2 regions of the Marinomonas sp. genome follow, and region 1 is predicted to be linked to the other one. Evidence: predicted binding sites of a transcription regulator. Region 1 holds the regulator's gene; the other holds the start of a gene.

Region 1 (8,112 bases):
TCACACAAACTCCGCCATAGCGAAGCTATTGAACCATCAGTGCTGTTAGAGATAGGGTTAACCCAAGAAGAAGCAGATAACTGCAGAGACACAATTTACCAAAAGTCTGCGGAACTACATAAGATGGTCGCTTTGATTAACAAAATGAATGCATAGTTAATTATGATGTTAATGAACTCTTCTGCTGCACAGCAATTCGACTATCGTTGGTCATCGGTACAACAGATTAATAAGGTAAAAGTCCCTAAAAAACTATGGCCTTGGCTGATCACACAAGACTCTTTGACGGCAAGACTTAAAAGCCTAGGAACCTTAACGGTTGATGTGCTTGACGATGTTTGGAGCACGCCAACAGCGAGAGAAAGAAAACGCCTAAAGTTGCGCCCTAGAGAAGCAGCACGTATCCGTACTGTCTTGCTCAAAATCGATGGTAAAGCCGTTATTTATGCCCGCTCTATTATTCCAGCCAGATCGTTAAAAGGGCATTGGCGGCAAGTAAAGTATTTAAAAGACAAACCTCTGGGTGGCTACTTATTTCGACATAAAGGGCTTTCCCGAAGCTGCATTGAGGTGACTCAGCTACCAAAACGCCTGTTTCCAAACCAACCAAACGCGTTATGGGCGAGACGCTCTGTGTTCCACCAGTTTGGCCCTGGAATATTGGTCAATGAAGCTTTCTTTAATGAGATTAACCAACTAAAAACGCCGTTTGGATTGTTATGAATAAACTTAAAGACTACGCAGAATTAACTCGATTCAACCGCCCTATCGGCTCATTTTTGCTGATGTGGCCAACGTTGTGGGCACTATGGCTTGCAGCCGATGGCATGCCTGAGTGGCATTTAGTGGTGATCTTCGTCTTAGGTGTTTTCAGCATGCGTTCAGCAGGTTGTGTTATTAATGACTTCGCCGATAGAAAAGTCGATGGCCACGTTGAACGCACGAAGAACCGTCCTTTACCTTCTGGTCGAGTATCCGAAAAAGAAGCGCTGATGCTGTTTTGCTTCTTGTCGATTTTGAGTTTTATCTTGGTGCTATTTACGGATATGAGAACGATTTTACTGTCGTTCGCAGGATTGGGGCTTGCTGCCCTGTACCCATTTATGAAACGATATACTCATCTGCCTCAGCTTTTCCTTGGTTTAGCCTTCTCTTGGGCGATTCCTATGGCCTACAGCGCACAAGGTGGAGACTTAGCGGATCCAGAATTATGGATGCTGTTTGTCGCAAACTGCTTTTGGACTATCGCCTACGATACCTATTACGCCATGACAGATCGTCCAGACGACCTTAAAGTTGGTATCAAATCTACAGCAATCTTATTTGGCCGATACGATTTATTCATCATCGTTTGCCTGCAAGGACTCACCTTATCTTTATTAACTTGGATTGGTCTACTAGCAGGATTACATTGGCTATATTTTGTATCACTCGTAGTTTGCATTGGACTCTTTTATCAACAATTTAAACAAGCCAAAGAACGTGACCGACAAGCTTGCTTTCGCTCCTTTCTAGACAATAATCGTGTTGGTTACTGTGTTTTCATCGGTCTAGTTACAAGCTATTTTATGTAATATATGGCAAAGTTGTGACAATGTAACAGAATTGTCACATCAGATCGTTTTAATGAAACCGTTCCTGAGATGAGGATAAATCCTGTGACCGGTAAAAAAGTATTAATTATTGACGACGAATCTTCCATACGCGAAATGATCGCTATCGCACTTGAAATGGCGGGCTACGAGTATTTGGAAGCAGAAAACATTCAGCAAGGCCATGAAATCATTGTGGATCACCGTCCAGATCTGATTCTTGTCGATTGGATGATGCCCGGCGGTAGTGGCATTGAGCTGACTCGTAGATTGAAAAAAGACCCTACGACGGCCGAAATCCCAGTCATTATGCTGACAGCGAAAAGCGAAGAAGACAACAAGATTCAAGGTTTAGAAGTCGGTGCAGATGACTATATCACCAAGCCTTTCTCGCCGCGCGAATTAGTGGCACGACTAAAGGCCGTGTTACGTCGCGCAACGCCTCAAGGCGTTGACGAACCAATCGAGATCGAAGGTCTGACCCTTGACCCAATTAGCCAACGAGTTACCATAGGCAGCCGTCCCTTAGACATGGGACCGACAGAATACCGTCTATTAAAGTTTCTCATGACCCATCAAGAGCGAGCCTATTCAAGAGCGCAATTGTTGGATCAAGTATGGGGCGGAAATGTCTACGTTGAAGAACGTACCGTTGATGTCCATATACGCCGTTTACGCAAAGCCATTGGTAGCACCCATGATTTCTTGATACAAACCGTACGAGGAACTGGCTACCGCTTCTCAGCAAAAAGGTCCGTATGAAAACAGTTTGGCGAAACACCATTATTACTTGGCTCGCGGGGCTCGCGGCCTGCATTGTAATAGGCTTAGTTATAGGTCAATTATTGGGTGTTTTGTTGCTATACGTTTTAGGCTCTTTGTACTGGCAGCTTTATCAGTTATACCAATTCCATAACTGGCTACGCCATTCAGGAAAAGCGGCGCCACCAGAAACAAGCGGTATTTGGGGAGATGTCTTCGATGCAGTTTATCGCTTACAGAAAAAACAGCGCAAGTCTAAACGCCGCATGCGCCAAGCTCTAACAAGAATTGAAAGCTCCACAACCGCCTTAAAAGAAGGCGTTATCATGGCGGACAACCAAGGCAACTTGGAGTGGTGGAACAACTCGGCGGCGCACTTTCTTGGATTAATGCGCCCGGTTGATCGCGGCCAAGTCATTACCAATATTGTTCGCAACCCAGAGTTTTTCCGTTACTTCAGTCAAAAACGTTTTGGCGAGCCATTAGTCATCAAATCCCCAGCAAAAGACGGCGTGTATTTAGAGATTCAAACCACGCTATACGACAAAAACGACCATCTAATTTTTGTCCGTGACGTGACCCGTTTACACTTGCTAGAACAAATGCGCAAAGACTTTGTTGCCAACGCTTCCCATGAGCTGAAAACTCCGCTAACTGTTATTAAAGGTTACCTAGAAACCCTCGACATGTTCAAGGACAGCCTGCCTAAAAGTATGCAAAAAGGCATTGTAAACATGTCTGAGCAATCAGAGCGGATGGAACAACTTATTGAAGATCTATTGCTGCTTTCTCGCTTAGAAAGTAATGACAAGCGCGAAGAGAACCAATGGCATAAGCTCTCAGACCTAGTAAAAACTATCACTAATGCGACAACGCCCATCTTGACGGACAAGCATACGATTAGCGTGCAAATTCCTGAAGAATCTCGACTGTACGGCTCTTACAAAGAACTCTACAGCGCCTTTTCGAATCTTATTTTTAACGCCATAAAATATTCACCAGATGGTGGCGAAATCACTATAAAATGGGAGTCCAGTGAATTTAATGGTGTTTTCTCTATAAAAGACTCAGGCATTGGCATAGAGCCAAGATACATTCCTCGACTGACTGAACGATTTTTCCGCGTAGACAAAGGACGTGGTTCAAAAACAGGTGGCACAGGTCTTGGCTTAGCCATCGTAAAACACGTTCTACTACATCATGACGCCAAACTACAAATTCGCAGCCAACCCGGTTTTGGCAGTACGTTTTCTTGCCACTTCCCAGCGAATCGAACCAGAAACGATACTATTCCAGCGATAGAGTTTAATATCGACGAAACACCGCCAACAGATCAATTATAAAAAAGGGAAGCATGGCCTCACGCTTCCCTTTTTTAATCTTCAAATCAAACCCAAAAATACTTATAGAGACCTTTGCACGAAGTCACGAGCGAAGGTCTTTTATAAGCTATCAAACAATTGGCTAATAAACGCCTCTTTCTCACTGTCCTGATCAATCAAACTCAAGATAACCGTCAAAAAGGTCGAGTCATGTTTTTTCTCGGTGGTGGCAACGGATTGAATATAATAATTCAAGCGATTCACTACTCCTTTGTACTCCAGATCCAATACAGCTTGTCCTAATACTTGTGGCACAACATCGTCGCTCTTAATAAACATCGTAGCTTCGGTTTTGCTGAATTGAATCACCATGCATCGAAACTGTTTATTTTCAAAACGTACGATAGTTGGAATTTTGACATCCTTTACTGAAACAGCAGGTGCATCAGGATTGGTAAACTTCGTCGCTTGTACAGAATTAGATTTTCCTGCGCCCATTAATACATCTAATGATGCGGAACTGACTCCGCCAGGAGCGCTGGATTCACGCGGCTTTTGAGAGGATAACTTGCGTTCAAGGTTATGCTTTTTCGCCGCTGAAATAACTTTATTTACCAGTTGTTCGCTAGAAAACGGCTTACCAAGATAATCAGTAACGCCCGATTGTACCGCTTCCACCACATGGCTCTTATCGCCACGACTGGTGATCATCACAAATGGTACGTCTTCTTTTTTATATTTCGGTTGTTCTCGACACCATTTAAGCAGCTCAACACCTGTCATTTCAGGCATCTCCCAATCACACAACACCATATCAAATTGCGTCTTTGTCAGCATTTGCTGGGCCTTACGGCCATTCACTGCATCTTCAATCTCGACAGCTGGGAACTGCTTACGCAATGTGCGTCGAATCAAATCACGTGTAAAAGAAGCATCATCTACTACCAATATTTTTAACGACATTACTTAGTTCCATCAGTGCGATCTAACAAGGCAGAAAAATCACCATGTTGCGACCTAAAAACCGAAATCCACAACAACGTAGCAGCGACTACAGCAATCGGCATAACGAATAAATTAAAGAAAGGGATCGTCAAACCGACCATCACTATGCCGCCAAACGTCCAACATAACAAAGGTTTGGAGCGCAATGCCATTCTCATATTATGAAATTTAACCTTATTATTATCAAAAGCATAATCCATATATTGAAGGGATAACATCCAAGCTGAAAATAATAATAACAATACTGGTGCAATCACATTAACAATTGGAATAACAGACAATAACAAAAGTAAAATAAAACGAGGCAAAAAATACAATATTTTCTGACATTCCCTCTGCAAGCTTCGACCAATAATAGCCATAATAACACTCGCGGTTAATGTTTCATCAAAGACTTTCCCCGTTTCTTTTTCCTCTACTTTCTCCGCTAGAAACGCCATGAAAGGCGCCGCTAAAATATTCACGCCGACAGAGAAACTATAGAACAAAAGTACACTAATAACAGCGCCGAAAATCAAATAAAACAGCCAATTCACAAAAGAAATCCACTCTGGTAAATACCCCATCGCGGAGTCCATTAAGGTCTGAAAATAACTAAAGGCGACCATATACAACAAGCCCACCAAAACAAAGTTCGCCAACAAAGGCGCCAATATAAAGAGCCTTAAATCTTTTGAGAGAACCAAAGGAAACGCTTTTAAAAAAGCCCCCGCCGCTTTAAATGGATGTGTAATCACAATGTACCTTTCTTTAAAATTGGTCTTAGTGCCACAGAATATCATGACGACTTTCGCGGCTCCAGAAAGCCTTTCTAATGACCCGCTAAATAAACCAAATTAACTGCGCAGTGCAAACATTTTAAGAGTCTAACAGACCATTTCCATCACTCTTTTATAAAGCTTACATTTATTAGACGCATGACCTGATACGCAATTTCGATTGTGACCTTTTGTAAATTGGTGAACTATGAAACCTTAAGACGAATACAAACCAGTGCTGGTAAGCGTCTGACTATAAAAATTGCACATAAAAGCTAACTAACAAGGGACATAATCAAAATGAAAAAGACATTACTCGCCAGTGCCATCATGGCCACTTCTCTTTTCGCTCTACAAGCCCAAGCGGCAGAAGTACCGGCTGGCGTAGAACTCGCCGCTAAACAAGAACTCGTTCGTGGCGGTGGCTCAGAGCCATCTACAATGGACCCTCAAAAAATGGAAGGCACACCAGCGTCTATTCGTTCGAAAGATCTTTTCGAAGGTTTGTATAACCAAGACGGCGACGGCAACCAAATTCCAGGCGTGGCAAAAAGCTACGATGTAAACGCGGACAACACGCAATACACCTTCCACCTACGCGACGACGCTAAATGGTCCAATGGCGACCCAGTAACCGCTGAAGACTTTGTTTACGCTTTCACACGTGCTGTAGATCCTAAATTGGCCTCTCCATACGCATGGTTCATGGAAATTCCTGCGATTACAAACGCAACTAAAATCATTGCCGGCGAAGCGGATCCTTCCACGCTTGGCGTCAAAGCATTAGACGCCCACACATTCCAAGTATCCCTTGAGCGTCCTGTACCTTACTTTGTGAAAATGACGTCTCACCAAACCATGTTCCCAGTACCTAAAAAAGTGGTCGAGAAATGGGGTGATGACTGGACTAAACCAGAACATATGGTGTCTAACGGTGCCTATAAAATGGACGAATGGATCGTCAACGAAAAAATGGTGTTCACTCGTAACAAAAACTACTGGAATGACGCCAAAACCATCATTAACAAGGTTACCTACTTACCAATTGAATCGCCTAACGCTGAGTTAAAACGCTTCCAAGCAGGTCAAATGGACCTTAGCTATGAGCTACCAAACGACCACTTTAAACAGTTAATGCGAGACATTCCTGATGAAGTTGTCGTTACACCAAAATTAGGTACCTATTACTATCAGTACAACATAACAAAAGCACCATACAACGATGTACGCGTACGTAAAGCCTTGTCTTATGCTATTGACCGTGACGTGATCACAAAATTCGTAACAGGTACAGGTGAAATTCCGGCTTACTCATTCACACCAGAAGTGGTAAATGACTTCTCTCCAGCAACGCCTGAATACGCAACCTGGACACAAAAAGAGCGTAACGAAAAAGCCAAAGAGCTGTTAGAAGAAGCGGGCTACAGCAAAAGTAACCCTCTGTCTTTCAGCTTGCTATACAACACCAACGAAAACCACAAGAAAATCGCTATTGCGATAGCTTCAATGTGGAATAAAACCTTAGGTGTTAACGTTACCTTGGAAAACCAAGAGTGGAAGACCTACATAGAAACGAAAAAACATCAGCAATTTGATGTAGCTCGTGCAGGTTGGGTTGGTGACTACAATGAAGCTTCTACCATGTTGGATCTTCTAACTACGACTCACGGTAATAATGACGGTAAATACAGCAACGCAGAATACGATAAGCTATTACACGATGCGCGTACCATGCAGCACCCAGCCGCGAACTACAACAAAGCAGAAGAAATCGCCATTGAGCAAGATATGGCCGTTGCTCCTATCTACCAATATACAGAAAAACGTTTGGTAAAAAGCTACTTAGGCGGTTACATGCCTAACCCAGAAGACAACGTTTATGTGCGCGATATGTACATCATCAAACACTAAGACTTTGCTTTCTAGATTAAAAAGTACTTAGAAATTAAAAAGTACTTTGTGTTAACACCATGCCCAGCGCAAAAGCGCTGGGCATCTCTTGAATTCCCTACAGGTTCCTAGCATTAGCCGTTATTTATAGCGCCTAATCCGGTAATTTATATGCTGACATTTATTTCAAAACGCATTTTAGAAGCCATTCCAACCTTGTTGATTTTAATCACGGTTTCTTTTTTCTTAATGCACTCTGCTCCAGGCAGCCCATTTACCAGTGAGCGTGCTTTGCCTCCAGAAGTATTGGCTAACATTAACGCCAAATACCATTTAGATGAGCCGGTCATTAATCAATACTTTTACTATCTTGGTGGCTTACTTCAAGGCGATCTTGGACCTTCTTTTCGCTATAAAGATTTCACCATTAATGAATTGATTGGGCAGAGTTTTCCTGTCTCTGCAGAAATTGGCATTTGGTCTTTCTTGGTCGCCCTGCTCATTGGCGTTGGTTGTGGTGTTGTCGCCGCACTGCGCCAAAATTCATGGCTAGATTACAGTGTCATGGGCTTTGCTAACCTCGGCATTGTGTTACCAAACTTTGTTTTAGCTCCATTGTGTATCCTATTTTTCTCTATTTATAATCACTGGCTGCCGCCCGGCGGCTGGAATGGCGGTGCTTGGCCCTATTTGGTGATGCCTGTCATTGCCATGTCCACCAGCTATATTGCTCAGATAGCGCGTATTACACGTGGCAGCATGATAGAAACCATGCATTCCAAC
Region 2 (8,112 bases), 3.3 Mb from region 1:
GAAGGAGTAATGTCGCTAGAATAAACCTCGACTGCAAACACTTGAATAGTGAAAAATACGCACAACACGTAAACAACACATGCACGTAAAAAAGCAAAATTTCTACCTTGGCTACTTTTTACACGTAAACCAGATTGAGCAAAGCGTCGCATGAATCTCCTTTTAAAATCTAATCATCACAACAGATGACGTCGGGAGGATTGTACTATTCATTTACACATTACTGTGTTTCATATCGTTATTTTTTGTCAGCACTTCTAAAATAAAAATGATAAAAACCAACTAATTACCCGACTACAACTCGGTTTCGGCCTTGCTCTTTCGCTTTATAAAGAGCGGCATCTGCACGATTCAGCACTTGCTCATAATGGCTGTCATCTATTTTAAACATGGCGATACCAAAGCTCGCTGTAATATACAATCCTGTACTCATCTCTTCTTTTTCAAGCTTCTCGCGTAATATCTCTGCCATGTTTTTTGCTTCCTGAACATTTGTATTAGGTAACAACACAGTAAACTCCTCGCCACCAAATCGAGCCACCATACCTTTAGCCCCAACCAAATCTGTAAGCAACTTAGCCATTTTTTTAAGTACAGTGTCTCCAACCGTATGACCGTAAACATCATTCACTTTTTTAAAGTGATCAACATCCGTCATAATCACAGCGAAAGGTTGATTCCCCTCCTGAGACATTCGATATTCATTAAGTAATGCTTCATCTAAAGCTAAACGGTTATAACTATGCGTAAGCGGGTCTTGTCGAACAATGGCTTCTAAAGATCGATTGCTGGCTTCTAATTCAGCCGTTCGATTTTGCACCTTTGTTTCTAACGTCAGGTTCATCTGCATTAACGACTGCTCTCTCTCCAATAGGGAAGACATCATTTCCTCTAATGAACGACTTAAGCTCACCACCTCACTTAGCTTGCTATTGTCTTGGAAGGTCGCTTGTCGATTTCCTTGTTGAATACTTTTTGCAGTGTGTGCCAAACGCTCTAATGGGCGGCTTAATGTACTCGCAAATTGATAAGCCAATATCATACAAAGCAAGGTCGAAAATACGCCTAAAAAGAGTAACAGTTTATGCACTTCGTTGACTGTAGACATAGCGATAGACAATGGTTGGCGCACGACAATTTGCCAACCCAAATTTGACGATTCTGGAGAATGCACCGAGACTAAACTGGTCAAATATTCTTCTTTGTCTTGCCAAATCAAAGATTTAAATTGACCATCTTTTGGCAGTGCTTTTGGCACGTTAATATCGTTAGGGAAATGGCTATCTGGGTATAAAACGTTGTGGTCATTATCGATAATAAAGATATCAATGCCTTTTCTTTTCGACGCTTCGGTCAAGGAAGACAATAAGACCTCTCGAACCCAAGCCCAATCGGCATGAGTCGCAACCACACCTTTCAACTCACCGTTTCCCCTATGACCGGAGCGGCAAAATCCACAAAACGAATTGGCGCACCATTTTTCGGCTTAGGCAGTAAATTTTCAAGCAATAATGCCTTATGAACATTACCAACAAAAGGGCCTGATCGACCATTAATAAACCAAGGTCGCTGACTAACATCTGCGCCTTTTAATATGCCGTTGCCCGATGCTAAAACGACACCATTGGCATTAGCAAAACCAATCCAAGCATAGTTTTTATAAGAGTTTTTAATCTGGTCAATCGCATGCTGTAACGCGCTTAATTCTTGGGTTTCATACAAAGAGGTGCGCATACTAAGCAAAAGAATCTCTCGCTCACGCTCCATTAGATTGGCTGACAACATATTGGAAATAGACTGGCTGATACTCACCAGAGACTCACCACTGGCGGCTGAAAGCCGAGTGGACGTAAGTTGATAAAACGAGGTCACAAGCACCAAACTTAGGGAAAGTAGCAATCCTCCAGACAAGAGAGTAATGCGTTTTCTAAAAGTATCGAAGCCTCTTAGCATAATGTGTAAACCTGTCATTAGGTGAAAAGTAAACTGCGTATTTTTTAGCATGATAACATGCCCCTACTTACACTTTATATGCATAGTTAACGATATTTAACGCATCAAAATTGACCATTTTTCGACCAAATCGCCCTACTTTAGCTCAATTCATTCACTCATCACTCAAAAAAATACTGAAATGCATTTTTTGATTTATAAGTCGAAAACAAAAAAGTGTATATTGAGGTGTATTTTTTATTTTTTAGAGACTTTCAATTTTCAGGCACTCTATGTCCAGCAGCCATTACCAACAAATACAACGTTACTTTAGTGAATTGATTGCAAATAAAGCTTTGCTAGCTGGCTCCAAGCTCCCTTCTGAAAGAGAGATAGGAGAACAATTCAAGCTGACTCGCATTACAGTGCGACAAGCCCTGCAAAACTTAGAAGCAGAAGGTCTTATCTATCGACAAAATCGTCGAGGTTGGTTTGTCACGCCACCAGCTGTGGTATATGACCCGGCCAGTTACCTCAGCTTTAACTTGTATGTTTCCGAGCAAGGTTGTCAGCCATCAACACAAAAGCTGGCTCAACAACTAGAGCCAGCAGACGCTCACATTGCGGCTCTAATGGGGATTCCTGAAAATACGCCGGTGCTGTTTTTACATCGCCGACGTTACATCGATCAACGTCCGGTATTAATCGAAAAAATGTATATTAATATTGCACTGTTACCTGGAATTGAAAACGAAGACCTAACTCAATCATTAAGTCAGCTGTTGAAAAGTAAATATCAAATCGAATATCACAATATGGATTTATTTTTTAAATCCACCTCACTTCCCGCTCATGCAGCCAATGATCTAGGAATTTCAGCCGGTCAGCCAGGCCTTCATATCGAGCGAATCAACTACTTAAGCAATGACGAAAACAACAAGCAAGTGCTTGAAATTGATTACGAATTTTGGCGACATGATGCCGTCACGATTAACATCGCTATTCGAGATTAATCATTTTCTTTTGCGTCTTTTCTCTTTTCTATCGTTAAAAAAACATCATCCTATCTGTCGCGTTGCCTAACTTTTTTGATGCGTTTTTTTATTCACTGTCACATAAATGACATTTTTGGCTGCTATTTTGCATTAACAAATCTGGTATAGACCAGATTGACGAGTTGATGCTTTTTTTGGTGCTCAGAGCCCTATCTGCTCACCAGAATATTCATCACCTCTCATTCAATACAAACGATGGAGAAGTGAAGATGACACAGAAAGCCCTTTTTAAACGTCTTGCCGCCACGGCTGGTATCGCATTAGTTTCTATTTCTGCTCATGCAGCGAAAACCGAGCTGACGGTTTACACTGCGATTGAAGCAGAAGACCTTAAAAAATATGCAGCACGCTTTAACGAAGACAACCCAGACATCAAAATCAACTGGGTGCGCGATTCTACTGGCATCATCACCGCTAAACTGTTGGCAGAAAAAGACAATCCTCAAGCCGATGTGGTTTGGGGACTTGCCGCCACCAGCCTAATGCTATTGAAAAACGATGGCATACTCGACGTTTATAAGCCAAACGGCTATGAAAAAATTTCTCCAAAATTCAAAGACTTATACAAAGAACCAGTTTGGGTCGGAATGGACGCTTGGATGGCGGCAATCTGCTTCAACACAGTAGAAGCAGGAAAATTAGGTTTACCAAAACCAACCTCTTGGCAGGATCTGACAAATCCGGTTTACAAAGATCACATCATCATGCCAAACCCTAATTCTTCTGGTACTGGTTTCCTTGACGTAAGCAGCTGGTTGCAGATGTTCGGAGAGGATAAAGGCTGGGATTATATGGACGCCTTGCACAGCAATGTTAGTCGCTACACTCACTCTGGTTCTAAACCTTGTAAATTGGCGGCGTCTGGTGAAATTCCAATCGGTATCTCTTTTGCTTTTCGTGCTGCGAAATCAAAAAAACAAGGCGCGCCATTGGACATCGTTTTTCCAACAGAAGGTCTAGGCTGGGACATGGAAGCGACGTCGATTATCAAGGGCACGAAAAAGCTTGAAGCGGCGAGAAAACTTGTCGATTGGACGATTTCTAAAAAGGCCAATGAAATGTACAGCGAAGGCTATGCCGTTGTTGCCATGCCTGGAATGGCCAAGCCTATCGAATTTTTCCCTGAGAACGCGGAGTCTTTGATGATCGATAATGACTTTGAGTGGTCTGCCAAAAACCGCGAAACGATTCTTACCCAATGGCAAGCACGCTACGACAGCAAAAGCGAAGCCAAATAAGCACATGATGATCGTAGGAAAACTCTGCTCTTTGCTACGATCCTCTTCAGTTGAACCGCATGAAAACCGCGGTTCAACTGTTTAATTTCAGAGCAAGCCCCCATCTTGATTAAACGCTCACGACTGAAAGAGGACCTATCATGTCCAACCAAACCTACTTGGAATTGCATAATATTGATCAAATGTTTGGCACACACCAAGCGCTAAAAAACGTTTCATTGAACATTGCCGAAGGAGAATTCGTCTGCTTTCTTGGGCCTTCTGGCTGTGGTAAAACCAGCTTATTACGCATTGTCGCGGGACTGGACACACCAACATCTGGGCAGATTTTTCAAGCAGGACGCGATATCACTCACGCTCCGGTGAACCACAGAGATTTTGGCATTGTCTTTCAATCTTATGCTCTGTTTCCAAATTTAAGCGTTGCCGACAATATCGCTTATGGTTTGGTCTCCCAAAAAGTATCCGCCAACGAACGGCGTGCGCGCGTAACAGAACTCTTGGCAACCGTTGGGCTATCAGGCAGCGAAGGCAAATACCCAGCGCAACTATCAGGAGGACAACAACAACGTGTCGCCTTAGCTCGCGCTCTAGCAACATCACCCGGTTTATTATTACTCGATGAACCACTATCCGCACTTGATGCCCGTGTTCGTGCGCATTTGCGACAAGAAATCAAACAACTTCAAGAGAAGCTTGGCGTAACCACAATCATGGTAACTCACGACCAAGAAGAAGCCTTAACCATGGCGGATCAAATCGTCGTGATGAATCAAGGCATAATCGAACAAATCGGCACACCACAAGACATTTATGCAAATCCGATTTCGCCTTTTGTCGCTGAGTTTGTTGGTGAAATGAACTTCTTAAGCGCTAAAGTCAGTGGCGCAGGTGAAATGCAATCAGGTAACTTAACCTTGCATTGTGATGCTCCGTCAAATCTGCCTCTTGGTCAAAACGCACAATTAGCGATTCGCCCTGAAGATGTGCGTTTTCAAGCCGACCATTCCGCTGGCAATATACTAAATGCGCAAGTACTTAACTTAGAATTTTTGGGCTCAAGAGTCCGCTCTTCATTGAAATTAGAAGATCACGCGCGGCCAATTATTGCCGATATTTCTATGAACGAAATGTCTCGCCTCAATTTAGTCCTTGGGCAAAATGTTGTTTGTCAGTTACCTCATGATCGTCTGCATATTTTTGGAGGCGTTGCCTAATGTATTCAGCAACACAACAAGCAGACACTAAAACAAAACAATCGACTCCGCCCTCTTCTCGCGGGCATTTCTCTCATCTACACAAACGCCGCAGCGTGGACGAATGGTCGTTGGGTGGCATTTTAATTATTGGCGTATTAGGTCTATTTATTTGCGTAGTTTTGCCGCTGTATTCTTTACTATCAAAAAGCGTCGAAAACAGAGAGGGAGAATTTATTGGCTTAGCCAACTTTGCGAAATTCATCGACACGCCAAGTTTGTATAGCTCAGTCAGCAACTCGTTATTTATTGCCTTGTTATCTATGGTGATCGTCACCAGCTTAGCGTTTTTAACCGCTTATGCGATCAGCCGTACACGCATTCCATTAAAAGGCTTTTTCCGGATTGTCTTAGTCTTACCAATTTTGGCACCATCTTTATTGCCAGCGATCAGCTTAGTGTATTTATTTGGTAACCAGGGTATTTTAAAAGAAGTCTTAATGGGCGAAAGCATTTATGGGCCAATTGGTATCGTCATCGGTTCATGTTTTTGGACTTTCCCTCACGCCTTAATGATCATGCTAACCGCACTGGCAAACACAGATGCACGATTGTATGAATCCGCCGAAGCGCTTGGTGCCTCGCCTATGCGTACCTTTTTCACAGTTACCTTGCCAGCCGCTAAATATGGCATTATCAGCGTTGCCTTTGTGGTGTTTACATTAGTGATCACAGATTTTGGCGTACCAAAAGTTATCGGCGGGCAATTTAATGTGCTTGCGACAGACATTTATAAACAAGTCATCGGCCAACAGAATTTCGAAATGGGCGCAGCGGTCAGTGTGATTCTATTGCTTCCGGCGATTTTAACCTTCATCACAGACCGTTGGTTACAGCGCCGCCAATCTGCATTATTAACCTCGAAAGCCGTACCTTGGACACCACCGGCACGCAACATCATAGACAAAGCGTTTTTGCTCTTGATGATAGCAGTTTCCGTGATTATTTTAGGCGTAATTGCCATGGCGGTATATGCCTCTTTAGTTACTTTCTGGCCTTACAACCTATCATTGTCGTTAAAGAATTATAACTTTGACCTAATGGATGGCGGCGGCTGGAAGTCTTATTGGAACTCAATCCAATTGGGTATTTATACGGCGGTTATCGGCACGGGTTTTATCTTTTTCCAGTCTTATTTAGTCGCCAAATTAGCCGGTTTCAAGCTGTTAAAATGGTTCTTCCATTTATTCGCAATCCTGCCATTAGCTGTGCCGGGATTGGTCTTAGGCTTGGCTTATATTTTCTTTTTCAATGCGCCAAATAATCCGCTTAATGGCATTTATGGCACCATGGCGATTCTCGTTGTGTGTACTATTAGCCATTTTTATACTGTGTGTCATCTCACGGCGACCACAGCGTTAAAGCAGATCGACCCAGAGTTTGAGTCCGTTTCAGCCTCACTCAAAGTGCCACAAATATTGACCTTCTGGCACGTGTCTTTGCCAGTTTGTATGCCAGCGGTATTAGACATCGCCAGTTACTTATTTGTGAATGCGATGACGACCGTCTCTGCAGTGGTATTTTTGTATTCTTACGATACAAACTTGGCGTCTGTCGCGGTATTGAATATGGATGACGACCGTCTCTGCAGTGGTATTTTTGTATTCTTACGATACAAACTTGGCGTCTGTCGCGGTATTGAATATGGATGACGCCGGCGATATTGCTCCTGCGGCCGCCATGGCGGTGATGATCATGCTGACTTGCATGGTTGCTCGCCTTATTCATTGGTTGCTAGGCAATGTGGTCCTCAAACATACACAGCATTGGCGCACACGCTAGGAGCAATTGATCGATGACAATCACTGCCATTGTGCTGGTTTTAATTTCCACCTTTATGCACGCTGGATGGAATTTCTTTGGTAAAAAAACAAGCCCAACACTGGGCTTTTTCTTCTTAACCATGGTGGCGGGTGCGGTATTTTTTTCACCGTTTGTTTTTTGGCAATGGGATTTGATTCGCGCGTTTAATCGCGAGATTGTAATGTTGCTATTCGCCACTGGATTATTGCAGGCACTTTATTTATGGGGCTTGGCTGAAGCCTATCGAGCAGGCGATATGTCCATCGCCTATCCTATTGCTCGCTCGTCGCCATTAATCATTGTCGCGATTTCCAGCACATTATTAGGTCAACAAAGCACAATTTCCCCACAAGCAGTCATCGGCATTGTAATGATTGTTGTCGGCTGTTTATTCATACCCTTACCCAGTTTTAGGGACTTTAAACTGGCGAACTATCAAAACCGCACCACGGCTTTTGCCCTACTGGCCGCTTTTGCGACAGCCGGCTATTCCCTTGTCGATAGCCATGCAACTGAACTAATGCGCGACTTAAGCAATGCCTCGGGAACACCATTAGCTAGCCCTTGGCAGGTGTCTTTGGTTTATGTGGCGTTGCAAAGTGCTTTCGCAGTTATTTGGATGGTCTGGTTTATTTTCTCCACACAAAAGCAACGTTTAGCCTTTCGCCAGATGTTTATCAAACAATGGCGTATTGGCTTACTAACAGGCGTACTCATGCTAGGAACGTATTCACTGGTGATTCTGAGTATGGCGTTTGTTAGTAATGTCAGCTATGTCGTCGCCTTCCGACAATTAAGTATTCCATTTGGTGTGTTGTTTGCTGTAAT

Evidence for each region. The regulator PhoB, encoded in region 1, activates phosphate uptake and scavenging genes when phosphate is short. The targets are predictions, from matches to a motif close to TGTCATANNNNTGTCANA.
Region 2: ACO05V_RS18405 (putative 2-aminoethylphosphonate ABC transporter substrate-binding protein) is a predicted target of PhoB. The motif match lies at 3,042-3,059, and genes of this name have one in related genera.

Annotation. Positions count from the first base shown of each region.
Region 1 is NZ_OZ245329.1:498,452-506,563, forward strand. It holds gene ACO05V_RS02285 (HDOD domain-containing protein) at 1-156, shown strand, start outside; gene ACO05V_RS02290 (chorismate--pyruvate lyase family protein) at 163-723, shown strand; gene ubiA (4-hydroxybenzoate octaprenyltransferase) at 720-1,574, shown strand; gene phoB (phosphate regulon transcriptional regulator PhoB) at 1,659-2,354, shown strand; gene phoR (phosphate regulon sensor histidine kinase PhoR) at 2,351-3,697, shown strand; gene ACO05V_RS02310 (response regulator) at 3,797-4,639, opposite strand; gene cysZ (sulfate transporter CysZ) at 4,639-5,418, opposite strand; gene ACO05V_RS02320 (peptide ABC transporter substrate-binding protein) at 5,740-7,350, shown strand; gene oppB (oligopeptide ABC transporter permease OppB) at 7,501-8,112, shown strand, end outside.
Region 2 is NZ_OZ245329.1:3,845,133-3,853,244, forward strand. It holds gene ACO05V_RS18385 (molybdopterin-dependent oxidoreductase) at 1-152, opposite strand, end outside; gene ACO05V_RS18390 (GGDEF domain-containing protein) at 287-1,411, opposite strand; gene ACO05V_RS18395 (hypothetical protein) at 1,417-2,004, opposite strand; gene ACO05V_RS18400 (UTRA domain-containing protein) at 2,226-2,945, shown strand; gene ACO05V_RS18405 (putative 2-aminoethylphosphonate ABC transporter substrate-binding protein) at 3,197-4,225, shown strand; gene ACO05V_RS18410 (putative 2-aminoethylphosphonate ABC transporter ATP-binding protein) at 4,366-5,442, shown strand; partial or broken gene ACO05V_RS18415 (putative 2-aminoethylphosphonate ABC transporter permease subunit) at 5,442-7,263, shown strand; gene ACO05V_RS18420 (EamA family transporter) at 7,277-8,112, shown strand, end outside.